Regions from separate parts of the Anaerobacillus sp. 1_MG-2023 genome, predicted to be linked through region 3. Evidence: riboswitches for the same ligand, from Rfam matches in the RefSeq annotation. Region 3 holds a riboswitch; each other region holds the start of a gene.
What was found. A riboswitch is a leader RNA that binds a small molecule or an ion and turns the genes downstream of it on or off. The one in region 3 is predicted to bind lysine.
Positions count from the first base shown of each region.

Region 1: linked by a shared signal. The riboswitch ahead of Q4550_RS09290 (aspartate kinase) and the one ahead of lysA (diaminopimelate decarboxylase) in region 3 are both predicted to bind lysine.
Region 2: linked by a shared signal. The riboswitch ahead of Q4550_RS20135 (Na+/H+ antiporter NhaC family protein) and the one ahead of lysA (diaminopimelate decarboxylase) in region 3 are both predicted to bind lysine.

Region 1 covers NZ_JAUORD010000004.1:147,261-152,167, forward strand. Annotated here, with positions in the region: gene sdhA (succinate dehydrogenase flavoprotein subunit) at 1-602, opposite strand, end outside; gene Q4550_RS09280 (succinate dehydrogenase cytochrome b558 subunit) at 677-1,285, opposite strand; gene Q4550_RS09285 (YslB family protein) at 1,593-2,036, shown strand; gene Q4550_RS09290 (aspartate kinase) at 2,067-3,302, opposite strand; lysine riboswitch at 3,547-3,735, opposite strand; gene uvrC (excinuclease ABC subunit UvrC) at 3,815-4,907, opposite strand, start outside.
Region 2 covers NZ_JAUORD010000015.1:78,080-82,986, forward strand. Annotated here, with positions in the region: gene Q4550_RS20120 (bifunctional metallophosphatase/5'-nucleotidase) at 1-788, shown strand, start outside; gene Q4550_RS20125 (YunC family protein) at 882-1,175, shown strand; gene yunB (sporulation protein YunB) at 1,313-2,083, shown strand; lysine riboswitch at 2,242-2,422, shown strand; gene Q4550_RS20135 (Na+/H+ antiporter NhaC family protein) at 2,573-4,150, shown strand; gene Q4550_RS20140 (sodium-dependent transporter) at 4,384-4,907, shown strand, end outside.
Region 3 covers NZ_JAUORD010000002.1:309,703-314,609, forward strand. Annotated here, with positions in the region: gene spoVAD (stage V sporulation protein AD) at 1-675, shown strand, start outside; gene spoVAE (stage V sporulation protein AE) at 675-1,025, shown strand; gene spoVAEA (stage V sporulation protein SpoVABEA) at 1,031-1,609, shown strand; gene Q4550_RS05390 (spore germination protein) at 1,590-3,083, shown strand; lysine riboswitch at 3,130-3,317, shown strand; gene lysA (diaminopimelate decarboxylase) at 3,419-4,738, shown strand; gene Q4550_RS05400 (peptidylprolyl isomerase) at 4,831-4,907, shown strand, end outside.

The sequences.
Region 1 (4,907 bases), on a different contig from region 3:
ATACCAGGTCCACCTGTCGCCATAATAACCGCATCTGCTTCAAAACTTCTTATTTCAGAAGTTGTTAAGTTTTCACCCACAACTCCTCGGCATACACCTTCCTCATCTAAAATAGCGGAGAGAAATTCCCATCCTTCATATTTTGTAACGAGGCCTGCTACTTCATGGCGACGAACTTGCTCATCAAGCGCATATAGAAGCTGTTGCCCGGTTGTTGCACCGGCAAAAGCAGTGCGGTGATGTTGTGTTCCACCAAAGCGTCTGAAATCTAGTAGACCTTCTGGTGTTCTGTTAAACATTACGCCCATACGATCCATTAAGTGAATGATACCAGGCGCTGCATCACACATTGCTTTTACTGGAGGTTGATTTGCAAGGAAATCGCCTCCATAAACTGTATCATCAAAGTGCTCCCAAGGAGAATCTCCTTCTCCTTTTGTATTAACAGCCCCGTTAATTCCCCCCTGCGCACATACAGAGTGAGAACGTTTTACTGGAACGATGGAAAGAAGATCTACTTGCATTCCAGCTTCCGCAGCTTTGATGGTAGCCATCAAACCTGCAAGGCCGCCTCCAACTATCACTAATTTACCTTTACTCATAAGAACAGTTCCCCCTTAAATGCTGGCTCTGTCTGAAAGTTATGTATCAGACGTGGTGAAGACAGTTCACTTTCTTAAACAAATGCAAATAATGCGCGCATGCCAACAACTGAAAGTGCAACGAAAATGACCATTGTTACGTATGTCATCGTACGCTGTGATTTTGGTGTTACTGTGAAGCCCCAGCTTACAAAGAATGACCATAAGCCATTTGCGAAGTGGAAGACAGTACCAAGTACACCAACGATGTAAAAGATCATCATTCCTGGATTAGACAAGATATCAGCCATCATTTGGAAGTTTACTTCTGCTCCCATCGCAGCCTGTATTCTCGTTTGCCAGACGTGCCAAGTTACAAATATTAATACGATAACGCCAGAAATCCGCTGCAAATAAAACATCCAGTTACGTAAATAGCCATATCGACTTACGTTGTTTTTGGATTGAAACGCGATATAAACGCCGTAAATCGCATGGAATAAGAGCGGTAAGAAAATAACGAAAATTTCAAGCAAATACCTGTAAGGAAGGCTCTCCATAAAATGAGCTGCGTCATTAAACGCCTCGGGCCCTCTTGTTGCAAAATAGTTAACAGTAAGATGCTGAGTAACATAAAGTCCGAGCGGAATTACTCCTAGAAGCGAATGCAATTTTCGGCTTACAAAGTCTCGACTTGCGGCCATGTTTTGTGTGTCCCCCTTTTAAGTTGTTAAGCTACCATCTGCCAGTGCATTTTTTCTAATAAAGAAGTCTTTGCATGCACAGAAATCATCGCTTTCTGTCGATTATATTGTGACATACCCATTGTACTCCCATCATTTAGGACCGTCAAGAAAACGTGTACATTTAGATTTTTCAAAATTCCCTTACAACACCTGAGTATATCTCAATTGAATACGCTTTCTATATAAATAAATTCTATCTATGGTTCTATGGAGGATTTGTCGATAAAACGTTATAATTATTTTGTAGAAAAGCTGGGAGGAATTTATGTTTAAGAAGCGCACAAACTCGATTGATTATAGTCATGAAATAGAAACAACTGCTTTTGGATATGAATTTTATAGAGAAGTTCTTATTCCTGAACTTCTTGGAAGTGAACAGCCGGCTGTTTTATATTGGACTGGAAAAGAAATGGCCAGGCAATTCCCGCTCTCCACTCGAGAAGAGATCGAGGATTTTTTTCAGCGTGCTGGATGGGGTAAATTATCAATTGCACAAGAAAAAAAGAATGAAGTAACGTTTGATCTTCAGTCAGCTCTTATCACTGAGCGAAGAAGTACTAGTCGAAATGCTTGTTATCAACTTGAAGCAGGTTTTCTTGCTGAACAATATCAAAATATGCTTCGTTGCATCGCTGAAGCCTATGAAACTGATAAAAAGAATGAAATTCAATTCACAGTAAAATGGGACCCAAAAGATCAGATTGAATAAAAAGGAGACCACATGTGGTCTCCTTTTTGATTACATTTGTTTAACAGGGGTTCTTTCATCTAGTTGAAATTTATCGTGTAGCGACTCAATAGCATAAATCATTTTATCTTCTGGAACGATCGTTGACACTTTGATTTCTGATGTACTCACCATCTTCATTTCTACCCCGTGTTCAGCAAGCACTTCAAACATTTGTGCCGCAACACCAGGGTTAGAAATCATACCTGATCCTACTATCGATACCTTAGCAAGTTCTGATTCGTGATAAATATGTTCGTAGGGAAGTTTCACTTTAATGCGACGGAGCACATCAAGAGTTAATTCAAGAGAGGCAGTTTCAATTGAAAATGAGATACTCGTTGTATTTTTCTCTCCTGTACTTTGAATGATCACATCTACATTAATACCATTTGCCGCAAGAGATGAGAACAAGGAAGGAAGTGTTGTAATCTCATTCGGCAAACCCGAAATTGTTATTTTCGTTACGTTACTTTCAAAAGCCAGACCTCTAACCACCAAATTTTGTTCCATTGATACGACCTCCTCAATTAGCGTTCCAGGTTCATTCGTAAAGCTCGAGCGGACCTCAAGCAAGATGTTATAGTTTTTTGCAAACTCAACCGCTCTAGGATGTAAGACACCAGCCCCAAGGTTAGCAAGTTCAAGCATTTCATCATAAGAAATCGTAGAAAGCTTTCTTGCACCCTTCACATATCGAGGATCTGTCGTATACACACCATCTACATCTGTATAAATCTCACAACGATCCGCTTTAAGAGCTGCTGCAATCGCCACAGCTGTTGTATCGGAACCACCTCGCCCTAGCGTTGCGATGTCATACGTATCAGTTAGCCCCTGGAATCCTGCTACTATCACAATTTTTCCCTCAGCAAGGTGTTGATTCATACGTGAAGCATCAATATCGAGGATTCTTGCATTGCCGTGTAGCGACTCTGTTTTAATTCCTGCTTGCCAGCCAGTCAATGAAATGGCATCGTACCCTTCTTCATTTAATGCCATTGAAAGAAGCGCTGTTGTCACTTGTTCTCCAGTCGTTAGAAGCATATCAAGCTCTCTTGCAGACGGTGTAGCTGTTATCCCTTTTGATAATCCTAAAAGCTCATCCGTTGTTTTGCCCATCGCTGAAACAACCGCAACAACCTCATCTCCATTATTTACAGCTTCCATAAGCCTTTTGGAAACATTTTTGATTTTCTCAACATCTCCAACAGACGTGCCTCCGAATTTCAATACGCGTAGTCCCACTCTCTCCATCCTTTCTTTCATGCAGCTCGTTATCCCTCATAGTGCGTTAATATCGCACGTTACAAACACTCACTAACTAAGAGTCGAAATGGATATTAAAAACTCGGCCACTCACCAGATTGAAATAGCGATAGCCTTCATTTTTTTATACTTTAAACCTGTAAAGCGTTTATTAAAGTATAAAAAAACAACAATGAGAAAAACCTCACTGTTGTTTTCATAACAAATCCAAGAAAACGTCCCTTTGTGAGATAGTTCTCCATCCAATTCCCGGGTAGGTATTGGATGACAGCTCTGCACTTATTCAATACAGATCCAGCTTCAGACGGATAAGCGTCTTTCCACTTCGGCAAATCCCCCTTTCAGCTCCTATCACTGAGTCTTAACACTCTTCAGTAAGCTTACTGTTGGTTTTTGCGCCTCTACCATCACTTCAACTTTCGAAGTGTGGAACTATTAAATTTCACTCATTATAACGAACTTACGTGAATGCCGCAACATGTTCTTACAAATTAGTTTGATTGACTTTCAAATCGAGCGATTACTTCCTCTGCAACATTCATTGGTAGTCCTGCGTTGTGTAAGTCTTCAACGCTCGCTTCTTTCATCTTTTTAATCGATCCAAAATGATTTAGCAGCTTCTTTTTTCTCTTCTCTCCGATACCGGGAATATCGTCAAGACTTGACTTAAGCATCGATTTCCCTCGAAGCTGTCGATGAAACGTAATCGCAAATCGGTGTACTTCATCTTGAATCCTTTGCAACAGGTAGAATTCCTGACTATTTCTTGGTAGATAAACAGCCTCTGGAGGATCACCAATAAGAAGATGAGACGTTTTATGTTTCTCATCTTTCGTCAGCGAACAAACCGGTATGTCTAGACCAAGCTCATTCTCGAGCACATCCTGTGACGCCTGTATTTGAGCTATTCCGCCGTCAATAATAATTAAGTCAGGAAGCGGACCATTTTCCTTAAGCATTCTTGAATATCTTCTTCTCACAACCTCTTTCATAGAACCTACATCGTTTGGTCCTTCCACAGTTTTGATTTTGTACTTGCGATACTCATTTTTCTTTGGCTTTCCATCAAGAAAAACAACCATAGCGGATACAGGGTTCGTTCCCTGAATGTTCGAGTTATCAAAAGCTTCAATTCTAAGTGGAGCTTCTATATTAAGCTTTTCTCCCAAGTTTTCAACAGCATCAATCGTTCTTTTCTCGTCGCGTTCAATTAATGAAAATTTCTCATTAATGGCAATGGTCGCGTTCTTCATTGTAAGCTCCACAAGCTCTTTTTTCTTGCCTCGTTTTGGCTGATGAACAGGAATTTGTAGAAGTTCTTCTACCATCTGAGCATTAACCTCCTGAGGAAGCAGTACTTCTTTTGGCTTAGGATGATTTTGTTGAAGATAGAACTGACCGATATAAGTTAAAAAATCTTCTTCGGCATCATTATAGAAAGGAAAAAGAGAAACATCTCTCTCAATTAACTTCCCTTGTCGTACAAAGAAAACTTGAACACACATCCATCCTTTGTCGAAACTATAACCGAAAATATCCCGATCAATACCATCGTTAGATTGGATCTTTTGCACTTCCATAACT
Region 2 (4,907 bases), on a different contig from region 3:
CCCATACCCATCATGTGCTGAAGCATGGCATCCTTGTAGAAGATACGCTTATTACTCAGTCTGGTAAAAACGGGAATTACGTTGGAGAAGTTTCGATTTGTTTTGATATGGAAACAAAGAAAGTGATTGAGAAGGAAGCATATTCAATAACCGTCCGGAATCGGAAAGAAGACGAGGAAGCGAAGGCGATGATTCAACAACTAAGTATCGATGCACATAAGATGCTTGAAGAGGTCGTATGTCGTCTTGAACAGCCTCTTGAATCTGAATGGTTTCAACGCTCGGTTCTAGCTGATGAGTTAGCTGCCGCTCTTAGAGAGTGGTGTGGAGCGGATATTGGCATGATTAATGCTGGTATGTTGCTTGATGGGTTACCAGAAGGAAATGTATCAAGAGAAGATCTTCATCGCATTTGCCCTCATCCTGTTAATCCTTGCAAAGTGGTGTTAAAAGGAAGTGAGTTACGAGAAATCATCTCTTATTCTATGTCAGATGAAATAGTGAATTTAAGTTTTAAAGGTCTCGGTTTCAGAGGTGAGGTAATGGGGATTATGGCATTTGATGGACTTGAGGTTACCTCTGTCAAAATGGACGACGGCCTCTATCATGTAACAGATGTTTTTCACAACGGAAAGAAGCTTGTTTCTGATGAAGAATATGCCGTTGCGACGGCTGATATGTTCACATTTGGGAAATTCTATCCTCAAATGAAGCATGCTAAAAAGAAATACTTTTTACCTGAAATGCTTCGAGATCTCCTTGCATGGCGTTTAGAAAATAGACATTAAAATTTTCAGCGTTTGATTGTCAAACATGCTCTTTGTCTCATATAGATATAGTGATATTCATTCAGGTCAGGAGGCGGGAATGACGTGATCACTATGTCACCAATCTTGATTGACGGTCATCCTTTTATAGCGGTAAGTATGCAGCTTCCGAAAACGAATTTTCTAGCGGTCATGAATGACAATGGGTATATCATGTGCGGCGCACTCGATGTAGCCTTACTTAATGAAAAGTTAAGCGACCGAAAGATTATCGCAGGAAGAGCTGTTGGTGTACGGTCTATTGAACAACTGCTTGATGCACCGCTCGAATCTGTTACGCTTGAAGCAGAAGCGCGAGGCATTACGATTGGAACTAAGGGTAGAGACGCGATGCTTAAGATGATGTGAAGAAAGCCGTAGCACTTGCTACGGCTTTCTTTTCGATTATGACACATCTAGTAGCTTGATTTTGGCTCTTTCTAGGAAATTGTCCATACTTCTCTTCTCCATGGCATATACATGAAGAAGAGAAGGGAGGGTTCACGTTGTTTCGAACTCGCAGAAAATTCTTTAGAAAGGGACCGCTTCCCTTTCGATATGTTTTTGTCATCTCCTTTATTATTTTTATCTTTACTACGGTTCAAGGATTATGGATTGTTAATAAAGGAATTGAACCAAGCTTAATCAGTATTGCTGAAACAAAAACACGTCAAGTTGCTGCGCAAGCAATAAATGATGCCATTTCAAAGAAGATCGCAGACGGTATTGACGTTGAGAATTTAATTATCGTTCATGGTAATGATTCCGAAAAAGTACCAAGTTATAGCTTTAACTCGCAAGTTTATAATCGATTGATTTCAGAGGCCACAGAACGAGTTCAAACTTATTTAGATTATGTTGAAGCTGGTGATTTAGATAAGCTGGAAACCTTTAAGAATGATATAGATATCGATTACGAAGGTACCGAAAATCAACAAGGAATCGTATACTCTATACCTTTAGGGATGGCTACAAATAATGTTCTTCTCTCAAATTTTGGACCGAGGATTCCAGTGCGGTTTGAAATGATTGGAGATGTGGTTTCTAATATTGATACAAAGGTGAAAGAAACGGGAATTAACAACACGTATCTTGAGGTGTATATCAATATTAAAGTTGAGATGAACGTAATTATCCCTTTCTCTACAAAGAATACTGAGGTGTCGAACTCCGTAAAAATCGGGGATCTATTTATTCAGGGAGACGTTCCTTATTATTATAATGGTGATAATGGAAATGGTGGGAATCCATCGATCGTTTTGCCAAAGCCCGATTAAGACAAGGAACCCCATTATTCATCGTCATTGTTAAATGTCGATAGATAAGAAAATAGTTCCTTTCTAATAGAAATATCTCTGGAACAATCTACAATTGCACAAACAACGAAAGTAAGGTATACTTTAAAACTGAACTTAATATTGTTCCTTATCTTATACGATGAGGTAGAGGAGCAGATCCTCATGAGTACGTGTTGGGAGAATGACACCAATGATCAGCATCGAAAGGGAGATCTGCCGAAGCATAAATAACGGTCACATTATTTATGTTGGGGCGACATTGAAGAAGTGTCGAACTGTCATTATGAGTCTAACTTGTAATGGAGAACTACTGATCGGGGTGGACACTTAACATTGACTCGGTGAAGCGAGCAATGATAGGACCAATCCTATCATTGCTCGCTTTTTTGCATACAAACACGACAAGAAGGTTGAGGGATAGGCGTCCATTCCGGTTATGATGACCAATCATTTATTAGGAGGATATTCATGGAGAATTCAGTTCTATCCATTATTCCACCACTCGTAGCTTTGCTAATGGTAGTGGTGACTAGAAAAGTGCTTCCTTCTCTAGGAGTAGGCATTATTCTTGGTGCGCTAATGATCAACAATTGGAGTGTACCAAATTCATTAGAAGAAATTTATACAATCGTAAAAGGGATCTTCATTGATTCCGAGAGCGGTGGTTTAAATACTTGGAACATGTACATTATTTTCTTCCTACTTTTATTAGGTATGATGACGGCCTTTATTTCGATCTCAGGTGGAAGTCGCGCATTTGGCGAGTGGGCCATGAAACGCGTGAAAACAAGAGTAGGCGCCCAGATTGTCACAGCGGTATTTGGTATTATTATTTTTATTGATGATTACTTTAATTCGCTCGCAGTTGGAAACGTTAGTAGACCGATTACGGACAGGCACAATGTTTCAAGGGCAAAGCTTGCCTATATCATTGATTCAACTGCAGCACCAATGTGTATTATTTCCCCTATTTCAAGCTGGGGGGCTTATATCATCGCGTTAATTGGTGGTGTATTAGCAACGCATAGCATTACAGGTGTTGGCGCGTTAGAAGCTTTTATCAGAATGATTCCAATGAATTTGTATGCTCTCTTCGCACTGGCGATGGTGTTCTTTGTTAGTTATTTTGACATTAATCTTAAGGCGATGAGAGTACATGAAGACCGTGCACAGAAAACAGGAGAAGTGCTTGATCCGAATCAAGGTGCCGTACCTGGTCAAACATCTGGACTACCTGAAAGTGAGAAGGGGAAAGTAGCTGATCTTGCATGGCCCATTATTATGCTAATTACTGGTACTGTTACGTTTATGATCATTACAGGAATCCAGGCTGTTAGCGGAACGGATACAGCCGTGACAGCTTTGTCTGTCTTTGAAAATACAGACGTTGCTGCTTCTCTCCTTTATGGTGGAATTATTGGACTTATAACTTCTCTCCTCTTCTTCTTTCCAAAAAGAATGGGTGGAGCGGTTCTTGGAAAAGGAATTTGGGAAGGCATTAAATCAATGCTTCCAGCCGTATACATTCTTTTCTTTGCATGGACATTGATTGAAATTATCGGCTCGCTAGGAACTGGTAAGTATCTTGCAGGACTTGTTAATGACCATATTGTGATTGGCTTCTTACCAGCTATTTTGTTCCTACTTGCAGGTGTTATGGCGTTTGCAACGGGAACTTCGTGGGGAACATTTGGCATTATGCTTCCGATCGCAGGAGAGATTGCCGCTGCTACGGATCCTACCTACATGCTTCCTGTACTTGCCGCTGTTCTTGCAGGAGCTGTATTTGGAGATCACTGCTCACCAATTTCGGATACAACGATTCTTTCTTCCACAGGCGCAGGTAGTCACCATATCGATCATGTGATGACCCAGTTGCCTTATGCATTGCTCGTTGCAGGTATTTCTATACTAGGATATTTGGTTCTTGGCTTTACTGGTAGTTCCATTCTTGGTCTTGTGGCAACAGCGATTCTATTCGGATTATTAATTTTCATGCTAAAAGGAAAATATGCCAACAGACCAGTTGAAATGGCAAATCATTAATCAAACAGGAGGATATTCCTCCTGTTTTTTTATGTATTTTCACAAAAAAGGAGAGATTTATATAGAAAATTGAACGATTCATACGAAAAATGTAAAAAGATTGTTTTGACAAGGACATACGTACTAGATATACTATAAACAAAATAATCTGAATTTACTTAAAAGTCTTAACCTTTTTCTGGAAGGGGGCTTATGGTGAAAAAGGTTAACATTTGTCTAAGGGGGTAATTTATTTGGAAAATCGTGCGCAATGGGGGACAAGGGCTGGTTTTATTTTAGCCGCAGTTGGTTCAGCAATAGGTCTAGGGAACATTTGGAGATTTCCGGCCGTAGCCTATGACAACGGTGGTGGGGCATTTTTTATTCCTTATTTATTTGCATTATTAACAGCCGGAATTCCAATTCTTATTCTTGAATTTACATTGGGTCATAAATTCCGTGGGTCCGCACCACTTTCATTCTTTAGAATGAATAAGAAAATGGAATGGCTAGGGTGGTGGGGCGTTATCGTTGCATTCGTCATCTCCACATACTACGCGGTAATTATTGCGTGGGCCATCTCTTATAGCTATTTTGCATTTAATCAAAGTTGGGGTTCTGATACAGAAGCATTCCTCTTCAATGATTATTTGAAATTAACGGTTGATCCTGGACAAACAGGTAGTATCGTACCAGGCGTATTCCTTCCATTAATTGCCGTATGGATCATTACACTTGGCGTACTTCTTGCTGGAGTTAAAAAGGGCATTGAGCGTGC
Region 3 (4,907 bases):
TCCCTAGCCATTGCTTCTTCTCTAGTTGATGGTGGTTTTGCAGAGAGGGTTATTGCTGGAGTTAGTAGCCATAATGCAACTGCTGAAAGACAGTTCCGATATCCAACAGAATATGGAGGTCAGAAACCCGGTACTGCGACATCAACTGTAACTGGTGCTGGAGCTGCCTTAGTTAGTCAGGAGTTATCGGACATTCAAATCTCTGCGGCAACGATTGGAAGAGTAGTTGACTGGGGAATCAAAGATCCGTTTGATATGGGGAGTGCGATGGCGCCAGCGGCAGCAGATACATTGGCCACACATTTTGAGGACCTGAATGTAAAGCCTTCAGATTATGACTTAATTGTTACTGGAGATTTATCTGCAGTTGGTTCTCCGATTGTTCGTGATTTATTGCTTGAGAAAGGGTTTGACATTACTAATAATCATAATGATTGTGGGTTAATGATCTATCGTCCAGACCAGAAAGAAGTATTCGCAGGTGGAAGTGGATGTGCCTGTTCGGCGGTTGTTACGTATGGTCATCTCATAGAGCTTCTAAAACAAGGGAAGTATTCAAAAATTCTTGTTACAGCTACAGGATGCTTGCATAGCCCCGTTATGGTGCAGCAGAAAGAAAGTATGCCTGCTATCGCTCATGCAGTGGTTTTTGAGCGAGTTGGAGGTGAGGAATAGTGGAATACTTCATTGCTTTTGCAGTAGGAGGAGCCATTTGTGTTGTAGGTCAGTTATTGCTCGATATTTTTAGATTAACACCAGCTCATGTCATGTCATCTTTTGTTGTGGCTGGAGCGATTCTTGACGGGTTTGGTATATACGATCGACTGATTGAATTCGCAGGAGCTGGTGCGACAGTGCCAATTACGAGCTTCGGACATTCCTTGCTACATGGGGCGATGCAGCAAGGAGAGGAACATGGATTTATAGGCATTGCAATGGGGATATTTCAGTTAACTTCAGCTGGAATTTCATCAGCTATTGTTTTCGGATTTATCATAGCCATTATATTCAAACCAAAGGGGTGAATGAATTGAACAAGCGGCGGGTTATTTTCGTTACTGATGGAGATCTTTACGCGCAAAAAGCAATTGAAAAAGTGGCTTCGGATATTGGCGGGAGATGCATTAGCCAATCAGCAGGAAATCCTACCCCGCTTGCTGGTTATGAAATTATTTCCCTAATTAAAGAAGCTCCACACGATCCAATCTTTGTAATGTTTGATGATAGTGGTTTTCCGGGTGAAGGTTATGGAGAACTAGCGATGCAGGCTGTGGCTGAGGATGAAGATGTTGAACTACTTGGTGCGATTGCAGTTGCCTCGAGAACACACTTCTCTGAATGGACGAGAGTAGATGTTTCCATTGATAGGGATGGTGAATTAACACATTTCGGTGTTGATAAGAATGGATTTGCTGATATGGAAGCTGGGAGAATAGATGGGGATACTGTATCTATTTTAGATAAACTGAATGTCCCTATTATTATAGGTGTCGGTGATATAGGTAAAATGTCTGGACTTGATGATCCGGAGGTTGGGTCGCCTATAACATTGAAAGCCGTTCAAATTCTGCTTGAAAGGAGCGGTTTCTATGACAACAAAAATGAATAACAAACAAGAAATATTTAAAAAATTAAAAGAAAATGAAGAATTCTTGAAAAAATCAATTGGCATTGGGGAAAGTTTTGACGTAGGTGTACGTAAACTCAAGATTTTGAATAAAGAAATACAATTCTATTATTGTACTGGATTATGTGATACATCAATCATTGTTGAGATCATGCGTGAATTGATGGAATTAGATGATCATCATCGCTTGACCGTTAAATTCGAGCAAGTTATCCATAATCATTTGCCCCATCAGCAAGTAACAAAAGTAGAGACGTTCGATGAGGTCGTCGATCAAGTTCTTTCTGGACTGATCGCTGTATTTATGGAAGGCGAAGAGATTGCTTACATTATTGATGTTCGAAAGTATCCAGGTAGAACGCCTCAGGAGCCAGACACTGAGAAAGTGATTAGAGGTTCTAGAGACGGTTTCACAGAAAATATTATTGAGAATACTGCACTTACTAGAAGGCGTATTAGAGATGGTCGTTTGCGTAATGAAATATTTCAAATCGGAGAGCGTTCTAAAACGGATGTGTGTATCACTTATATTCAGGATGTAGCTAACCCAAACTTAGTAGAAATCATTAAGAAAAAACTAAAAGAAATTAATATTGATGGTATTCCTATGGCTGATAAAACTGTCGAAGAGTTTTTAGTGCATCAGGCGGGAAATCCTTTTCCACTTGTACGATATACGGAAAGGCCAGATGTAGCCGCATCCCATTTGTTAGAAGGGCATGTCTTAATTATCGTTGATACTTCTCCGAGTGTTATTATTACACCAACAACCTTTTTCCACCATGTTCAACATGCAGAAGAATACAGGGAAGCTCCATTACCTGGTGCATTCTTGAGATGGGTCCGCTTTGGAGGAATGCTAGCAGCGCTATTGTTACTTCCCCTGTGGTTATTGGCGGTATATGAACCAGGGTTGTTGCCTAAATCGATTGATTTTATTGGGCCAAATGATGAAACGAATGTACCGATATTTATTCAAATCATTCTTGCAGAAATTGGGATCGAAACGCTGAGAATGGCCGCCATTCATACGCCTACCCCGCTTTCTACAGCGATGGGTTTAATTGCAGCTGTATTAATTGGTCAAATTGCTATCGATGTAGGATTATTTGTGCCAGAAGTTATTCTGTATGTTTCTATTGCGGCTATAGGTTCTTACGCAACGCCCAGTTATGAGTTATCAATAGCGAACAAACTAGTTAGATTATTACTACTTTTCCTTGTCTTTTTCTTCAGAGTTCCAGGATATATAATAGGCGTGACAGCTATTATTCTCTTCCTAGTCGCCTTAAAGCCATTAAATACACCTTATTTATGGCCATTCATTCCTTTTAATGCAAAAGCGTTTATTCAAGTGCTAATTCGCGTTTCTGTTCCTTTGACAAAACTGCGTCCAAGTATTACAGAGCCCCAGAATGAAACGAAGCAGCCGGACAAACCACTTGCCGAATCTTAAAAAGTATGATAATTTATTTCTTAATCGAATAGACCTCATTGAACGTAATGGGGATAGAGGCGCAAAACGAATGAGTAAGATATCTGAGCATAGAATGGAATGCGAAGACGATATCAGAAAGGTCAATTTGCCGAAGTGAGAAAGGACCCATTCTTTTCTTGCTGGGCTGCTGCTGAATAAGTTGCAGACTGTCACTGGAGGATGGATTTCTTTCAGTGGTGAGCTAATCCAACTCGTGAGGATACGGAGAAAAACAGCCTATCTATAAAGTTGGCTGTTTTTCTTATTGTGTGGAGGGAGCTCGCATTTATATAAGCGAGAGGGGAGAAATGATTGTGAATTTATACAGTACATCTGCAATTTCAGAAGAGGGGCATCTAACAGTTGGAGGGATCGATACGGTCCAATTAGGAAAAAAATTTGGCACTGCGTTATATGTTTATGACGTGGCCATGATTCGAGATAAAGCAAGGGCGTTTCGAAGTGCCTTTGAACGTGAAAATGTAAACTATCAAGTAGCTTATGCTAGTAAGGCCTTTTCATGTATGGCAATGATCCAACTTGCAGAAGAAGAAGGATTAAGTTTAGATGTTGTATCCGGTGGAGAGCTTTATACTGCTTTGAAGGCGGGTTTTCCCGTGGAGCGCATTCATTTTCATGGAAATAACAAAAGTGAATCTGAAATTAGAATGGCGCTTGATGCAGAAATAGGTTGCTTCGTTGTTGATAATTTTTACGAATTATCTCTACTTGAGCAAATTGCAGAAGAAAAAAATGTGAAAGCTAATGTGCTGCTGCGTATAACACCAGGTATTGAAGCACATACGCATGATTATATTTTAACAGGCCAAGAAGATTCCAAATTTGGTTTTGATTTACAGAGTGGTCAGGTAGAACGCGCGATATTGGATGTAACAAAAATGAGTGCTATTCATCTTCTTGGACTTCATTGTCATATAGGCTCACAAATTTTTGAAACAAATGGCTTTGTAATGGCGATTGAAAAGATCTATAGCTATCTTACAACATGGTACGATGCCTATGGTTTTGAGCCTGAAGTCCTTAACCTTGGTGGAGGATTTGGAATCCGATATACGAGCGAAGATCACCCACTACCAGTAGGGAACTACATTGAAGCTATGATTGAAACAATCAGAAATCAGGTAACAGGGCAAATGAACATGCCTGAGATCTGGATTGAACCTGGGCGTTCACTAGTAGGAGAAGCTGGACTAACGTTATATACGGTTGGTTCACACAAAAATGTTCCAGAGTTGAGACATTACCTCGCTGTAGATGGAGGGATGACGGATAATTTACGCCCTGCTCTCTATCAGGCAAAATATGAAGCCACAATAGCAAATCGAATGAATGAAGCAAAAGATCACCTATACTCTGTAGCAGGAAAGTGCTGTGAATCAGGTGATATGTTAATTTGGGATTGCCAGTTACAGCGAGCGATTGCTGGCGATACAATGGCTGTTTTTTCAACGGGGGCATATGGTTATTCCATGGCAAATAACTACAATAGATTACCAAGACCGGCTGTAGTTTTTGTTGAAAATGGTGAGGCAAACCTTGTTGTTGAGAGAGAGTCATACGAGGATTTAGTTCGACATGATTTGCCATTAAAACAAGCGATTATATCAAAATAATAGTTGAAAAGCATAAATGATATGGAACAGCTTCAGTCTGTGCTATAATGAAAGAGCTTTTAAGAAAATTGTTAGTGCAGGAGGATTTATTTATGAAAAAAGGAACAATTGCATTTGAAAATGGAGAAGTTATTGAAATTGAATTTTATCCAGAAGCAGCACCTAACAC